3 regions of the Nonomuraea sp. NPDC059194 genome follow, and region 1 is predicted to be linked to each of the others. Evidence: riboswitches for the same ligand, from Rfam matches in the RefSeq annotation. Region 1 holds a riboswitch; each other region holds the start of a gene.
What was found. A riboswitch is a leader RNA that binds a small molecule or an ion and turns the genes downstream of it on or off. The one in region 1 is predicted to bind cyclic di-AMP.
Positions count from the first base shown of each region.

Region 2: another riboswitch for cyclic di-AMP. It lies ahead of ACFXJ8_RS23955 (glycoside hydrolase family 25 protein); the one in region 1 lies ahead of ACFXJ8_RS39645 (C40 family peptidase).
Region 3: another riboswitch for cyclic di-AMP. It lies ahead of ACFXJ8_RS13810 (CHAP domain-containing protein); the one in region 1 lies ahead of ACFXJ8_RS39645 (C40 family peptidase).

Region 1 is NZ_JBHZBH010000055.1:12,400-14,654, forward strand. Features, by position in the region: gene ACFXJ8_RS39645 (C40 family peptidase) at 169-735, opposite strand; cyclic di-AMP (ydaO/yuaA leader) riboswitch at 833-976, opposite strand; gene ACFXJ8_RS39650 (3-isopropylmalate dehydrogenase) at 1,077-2,129, shown strand.
Region 2 is NZ_JBHZBH010000020.1:58,821-61,075, forward strand. Features, by position in the region: gene ACFXJ8_RS23950 (hypothetical protein) at 1-94, opposite strand, end outside; cyclic di-AMP (ydaO/yuaA leader) riboswitch at 563-725, shown strand; gene ACFXJ8_RS23955 (glycoside hydrolase family 25 protein) at 751-1,425, shown strand; gene ACFXJ8_RS23960 (DUF3237 domain-containing protein) at 1,915-2,255, opposite strand, start outside.
Region 3 is NZ_JBHZBH010000008.1:170,532-172,786, forward strand. Features, by position in the region: gene egtD (L-histidine N(alpha)-methyltransferase) at 1-500, shown strand, start outside; gene ACFXJ8_RS13810 (CHAP domain-containing protein) at 579-1,286, opposite strand; cyclic di-AMP (ydaO/yuaA leader) riboswitch at 1,302-1,436, opposite strand; gene ACFXJ8_RS13815 (tetratricopeptide repeat protein) at 1,568-2,008, shown strand; gene ACFXJ8_RS13820 (Gfo/Idh/MocA family protein) at 1,989-2,255, opposite strand, start outside.

The sequences.
Region 1 (2,255 bases):
GAGGCCGTCCAGACCGCGCTGGATCGCAGGGACAACGGCGGCTCCCCCTTTCCCCGCTGAACGGGACCACCCGGTGGAGTTCCCCCTGCTCCACCGGGCCGTCCCTGCGCGCACGCGTCAGCCCGGGAACCCCTGGGGACGGTGGCTCCCGGGCTGATGAATGGGAATCTAAAGAGTGGCCCGTAGTGACAGCGGGGCCGACTCGGCCTCGCTCTCGGCCTCGGCCAGCTCCCGCGCCTGCGCCACGCCCTTCGGGTCGGGCCGTACCGCGCCGACGAACGCCTGCCGGCGCCACGCGCTGAGCTTCTCCTCCTTCACCACGTCACCGGTGCGCGGCGCGTGCACCATGTAGCCGTCCTTGGAGATCATTCCGACGTGCCCGAGGTTGCTGAAGAACACCAGGTCGCCGGGCTTCAGGTCCTTCCACTCGATCTTCTTGTCGAAGGCCCGGTACTGGTCGCGGGCCACACGGGGAAGCTGGATCCCCGCCTTCTGGTAGGCCCTCAGCATCAGCCCCGAGCAGTCGTAGCCGCTGGGGCTGGTGCCGCCCCAGACGTACGGCGTGCCCTGCTTGGACATCGCGAACTTCAACGCGATCTGCCATGCGGGCTTGGGGGTCTGCTTGAGCTGGGCCTTCTTGATGTCCGCTCCGGTGAGGGTCACCGTACGGGCGGGGTCGGCCTGAGCGGGCCTGGTGTCGCCAGGTTGGACCGGCTGGCTCTTGGGGGGCTTCACCTGGATGGGGGCGGCCGTCGCGGGGGAGGCGGCGGCGGTTGATCCTACGGCGAGGAGGCCGCCGACAACGGCGGCCGTGATGATCCGAGACAGGGGAATGTCCTTCCACGGGGCCGACCGGGTTAGCTGACGGGCTCGGGCGTGGAAGTCGCCCTACGACATGGGGATGCCGATTCGCCCCAGGGGGGAATGGGTCCCCGGCTCCGTGCGGACGTCGCAGCGGATTAGGCTGGCAGGGACTCTAACGAAAGGGTCAAAAGACCGCAATCCAGACAAAACGGAATGTCCGGACCTTGAGATGCGGTGTTCGCCAGCCGAGACGAGCAGGTAAGGTACCGGCCATGGAGTCGCGCAACATTCGTCTGGCCGTCATCCCCGGGGACGGGATCGGCACCGAGGTCGTCGCCGAAGGGCTCAAGGTCCTGGAGGCGGTCGGCGCCAAGATCGAGACCACCCACTACGATCTGGGCGCCACCCGCTACAACGCCACCGGTGAGACCCTCACCGACGAAACCCTGCAGGAGCTGCGCGGTTACGACGCCATCCTGCTCGGCGCGATCGGCGACCCGAGCGTCCCGCCGGGGGTGCTCGAGCGCGACCTGCTGCTGCGACTCCGCTTCGAGCTCGACCACTACGTCAACCTGCGCCCGGTGAAGCTCTTCCCCGGCGTGGAGACCCCGCTGGCCGACACCACCGCCGAAGACATCGACATGGTCGTCGTCCGCGAGGGCACCGAGAGCCTCTACGCGGGAGCAGGCGGCGTCCTGCGGCGCGGCACGCCCCACGAGATCGCCACCCAGGAGTCGCTCAACACCGCCTACGGCGTCGAGCGCGTGGTCCGCTACGCCTTCGCCAAGGCCGCCGAGCGCCCCCGCAAGAAGCTCACGCTGGTCCACAAGACCAACGTGCTGACCTACGCGGGCGACCTCTGGATGCGCACGTTCAACCGGGTCGCCGCCGACTTCCCCGACGTCACGACCGACTACCAGCACATCGACGCCGCCTCGATGTTCTTCGTCAGCCAGCCTGAGCGCTTCGACGTGATCGTGACCGACAACCTGTTCGGCGACATCATCACCGACATCGGCGCCGCCATCGCCGGCGGCATCGGGCTGGCCGCCAGCGGCAACATCAACCCCGACAGGACCGCGCCCAGCATGTTCGAGCCGGTCCACGGCAGCGCGCCCGACATCGCCGGCCAGGGCAAGGCCGACCCGACCGCCACCATCCTGTCCGTCGCCATGATGCTCGACCACCTCGGCCTGACCGAGGAGGCGGCCCGCGTCGAGCAGGCCGTCGCCGACGACATCGTCGAGCGCCTCGCCGGGTGGGCCGGCCGTACGACGCACGAGATCGGCGACGACATCACCGCACGAGTATCCGGCGGCGCCTGACCGCCTGCCACTCCAGCACCAAAGGCGGCCTGGCGCCCTTCGGCCGGGTCCAAACTGTCCGGGATCCGGCGAGCGTGTAGCCGCCTGGATACCACAACCAACGCCTGGCGGCTCGCGAGAACGCCA
Region 2 (2,255 bases), on a different contig from region 1:
TGCCGCGATGCAGGCGCGCCAGTCTGTGACGCCGTCTTCCGTACCGGGAGAAGTACTCGTCGACAGCGGTCACAGTCTCCGCGTTCAAGGTCACATTCGCTCCTCTGGCGGCAGGACGGATTCGGTGGGACACCGATCTCTACTCTCATCCGGATCTACAAGGTATGACCTGTCCTCGCTCGAGGCCGACCACCATCTCCCCCAGGAAGTAGGCCCCGCACCGTCAACAACTACCTCTCCGCGCGAGCCCGGGTAGCCGAGGTACCACTGTCCGCGTCGGCAGCCTGACCATGAGTGGCGACCACCGCGGCTCGCAGGAGCGCACCGTGTTCTTCGGCCACGCGCCCACTCGAAGGGGGGCCGTGCGTCCGGTTCGACGCCGTGCGGCACCCACTGCGGGCGGGGCCGGAGGCGGCCCGACGAGGTCGCCCTGGCCATGGAGGCCCATGTACGGCGGGCTTGGCGATCCGTGGCCGTTTTACTTATCCGGATTTTGCTTTTTGAGCGGTCCTTTATTAGGGTCCGGCGTTACCGGATGGTTATCGGCCTTCACTGGGAGGGCTGCCACCGGCCGCCGAGTTCCCGCCCAGCGGGGAGCCGGGGACCCAGCCTTCTGGGGTGAATCCGCGACCCCGAGCAGAGTGCGGCCTGCTCGAAATCCAGCGGTAGGGCATCTCCTGGCCCGAACCCGTCAGCTAACCCGGTAGGCGTCCCAAGGAGAGGACCCACCTCTTGTACAAGCTGTTCACAATGCCGCACAAGAAAGCCCGGCTGGTAGGCGCGTGCGTCGCGGCAGCGGCGCTGGTCTGGGCCACCCCCGCCATGGCCACCGCCGAAACCAAGCCGTACGGCGTGGACGTCTCCAACCACGACCAGGGCTTCGACTGGGGTGCCGACGGGCTGTCGTTCGGCATCGCCAAGGCCAGCGAGGGCACCTCGTTCGCCGACGCCACGTTCGCCCGCAACTGGGCCGAGATCAAGAAGAACGGGCTCGTTCGCGGCGCCTACCACTTCGGCCGTCCCGGCGCCGATCCGGTACGGCAGGCCGACCGGTTCCTCGACGTCGTCAAGAAGCAGGGGCTGGATAACGGCGACCTGCTCATCCTGGACCTGGAGGTGACCGACGGGCGTTCGGCCAAGGAGGTCAACGCCTGGGCCAAGCGGTGGCTGGAGCGCGTCAGGGCCGCGACCGGGGTCAAGCCGATCTTCTACAGTTCGTGGTCGTTCGCCCAGCGGCACGGCGACGGGCTGGGCGACTACCCGCTCTGGGTCGCCCACTACGGCAAGGCGAAGGGCGAGGTCAGCGCGCCGAAGCCATGGAAGGAGTGGGCGATCCACCAGTACGCGTCCACGGATCACGACCACAACGTCGCCAGCCTCTCCCCCATGGGGCTGCGCGATCTGGGCTTCCACAAGCGGGCCTAGGTCGGAGGTGAGGGCCGGGTCAACCGATCGGTTGACCCGGCCCTCAGCTTTTCGATCCCGACAAGCCCACCAATCACCCGATGTCGCGACATATCGCCATTCCTACGATGGGTCGTGGAGGGAACACCCCCGCACGGCGGGGCCGCGACCACCGCACTGGCCGCGGCCCCGCATCCCCTCGTCCCCCCGGGCGGTGTTCCCCCGCGACGTCCCCCATTACCGCGCGGTGAACCGGCGACGGCCCTCCGGGATGTGCTCCAGAGGGGGCCGCGGCGCCCACCCCGGCGCGGCACGGCGAGCCCGCGAGACCGCGAGACCGTGTGACCGCGAGTCCGACGCCGCGACCTGGGACCGCGTGACCGCGAGTCCGTGTGACCGCGAGACCGCGAGACCGCGAGACCGCGAGACCGCGAGACCGCGAGACCGACGCCGCAACCTGGGACCACGTCCGTGACCGCGAGATCGACGCCGCGCCCCAGGGCGGGGGGCTCAGGTCAGGGCGTACATGCGGATCGCCACCACGTCCTCGCTCGCCTCGCGGGCCAGCCCGACGAACACGGTCTCGGCGAGCCAGCGGTGGGCCGGTGCGTCGGTGCGGAAGGTCGGCGACGTGCGGTAGTAGACGCCGGCCGAGGCCACCTGGAGGTCGCCGTCGAACTGGTCGGGGCTCTGGCCGCCCTCGTGGTAGTACCCCCGGTTAACGATGTCGATGACCGCGCCGTCCTCCGCCTGGAGGAGGTAGCGGGCATCGAGTTCGCAGATGCGTCCGCGCATGTTCGACCAGTCGCCACCGCCGGGCAGGACGGTGCCGCGCAGCAGCGACCCGTCGA
Region 3 (2,255 bases), on a different contig from region 1:
TGGTGGCCTTCCTCGGCGGCACCATCGGCAACCTCGAACCGGCCGCCAGGGAGGTGTTCATGAAGGAACTGCGGGCCACGCTCCGGCCTGGGGACACCTTCCTGCTCGGGGCCGACCTGGTGAAGGACACCGGGCGGCTGGTGGCGGCATACGACGACGCGGCGGGGGTGACGGCCGCCTTCAACAGGAACGTGCTGCGGGTGATCAACCGGGAGCTGGACGCCGACTTCGAGCCGGAGGCGTTCACGCACGTGGCGCTGTACGACGCGCGCCACGACTGGATCGAGATGCGGCTGCGGGCGAGCAGGGACATGCGGGTGCGGATCGGGGGACTCGGGCTGTCGGTGGACTTCGTCCGGGGGGAGGAGATGCGTACCGAGATCAGCGCCAAGTTCCGGCCGGAGGGACTGCGGGACGAGCTCGCCGCCGCCGGGTTCGAGGTGCGCCGCCGCTACACCGACCCCGCGGGAGACTTCACCCTGGTCCTGGCCGAGGCATAAGAACCAGGACCCGGAAACGACCGCGGCCGCGCGGGGCGCGCGGCCGCTGTCGTACGCCGGGGGAAGGCGAGCGAGTCGTCAGGCGCCGTAGCTGGGGTAGCCGTAGCCGACGACCTGCGACTTCGGACGGACGCGCTGCTCGACCACGCCGTTGCCGGTGTTGCCCTCGATCGTGCTGATCGTGCCGTCGCCGTTGTCCTTCTCGACGAAACCGACGTGCCGGATGTCGTCGAGGTCCTTGCCGCCCTTCCAGGAGAAGAAGACGACCGCGCCGGGCTTGGGCTCGCTGCCCCAGCGCTTGTTGGCCTTGAACCACCTGGCGTGGGTGACGGTGTAGGCGTCCCAGCCGACCTGGGTGCGGGCGCCGGTCTGCTCACCGACCCAGGAGACGAACATCGCGCACCAGGCGGCGTTGGCGTAGGCGCGGACGTTGCCGCCGTCCCTGGCGACGGTCTCCCTGGCGCGCTGGGAGTTGACGTACCAGTCCTGGAACTTGGTGCCGCCGCCGCGGGAGTTCTCCCTGACGCCGATCTGCTTCTTGGCCTCGGCGAGGACCACGGCGGCGCTCGGCATCGCCTTGGTCTGGGCCTTGCTGGCGGTGTCGACCCTGCTGGTGTCCTCCTTGGGAGGGCTGGCGAGGGCGGCTACCCGCGGGCCGTCGGCAAGGGGGAGCTTGTCGGCCTGGGCGGCGTGGGTGGGAAGAAGGGCGCCTGCGAAGACGAGTGCGCCCAGCGCGGCATTCGCGTAGGTGAGCTTCGGGGCACGGCTACGACGGTGCTTTGCCATGAAAAGGGGGACTCCTTGCTAGCTTCCTGCCGCTTACCGGGTTAGCTGACGGGTTCGGACGTGAAGCTGCCCTACGGCACGATGTGCCGATTCACCCCAGAGAGATTGGGTCCCCGGTTCCGCGTGGTGCGGATTCAGCGGTCACAGGCGATCCTGTGATGATTGCAATGTCTGGCAATGTCCGGATTGCCCGGTTTTTGCCTCGAGTGGAGCCTAAGGTAATACACGGGGCAAGTACCTTACAAATTGATAAAGGTACGGCGATCATCTACGGTCAGGTCATGTCGCCACAGGACCTGTTCAACAGGGGGCTGCGGGAAGACGGACACCGTCCGGACGAAGCCCGGCGATGGTATCTCCTGGCGATCGAAACCGGTCATCCCGTGGCCGCCCAGCGGGCGGCCTTCAACCTGGCGCTGATCGAGGACGAGCGCGGCCGCCTCGACGAGGCCCGCCACTGGTACGGCAGAGCCGCCACCCCCAGGGCGATGTTCAACCTGGGCGTCCTGGAAGACTGCTGCGGCGACACCCAGGCGGCGCGCCGCTGCTACACCCTGGCCATCGAGTCGGGCCACACCGAGGCGGGCCCGCGCGCCATGTTCAACCTGGGCCTGCTGGAGGACAGGGAAGGCCGCCCCGAGCAGGCCCGCGCGCACTTCCTCCAGGCCGTGCGATCCGGGCACGAGGAGGCCAGCGCCCGCGCTATCTCGCGCCTAGCCTGATCCTGGCCTCCTCCAGCATCCGCATCATCGCCAGGCTCTCCTCCAGCGGCATGATCGGGCTCTCCGTCCTGCCCTCGGCCAGCGCCGCGCGCACCTCGCGCACCTCCTCGGCATAGCCGTTCATGGCCGGGTCAAGGACGATCTCCTCCGGCTCCACGCCCGGCCCCGACAGCAGGATCCGCTGCGGCGCCCAGAACGGCGCGGCGATGTCGGCCCGCAGCCCCGTGCCCACCACGGTCGCGGTGTT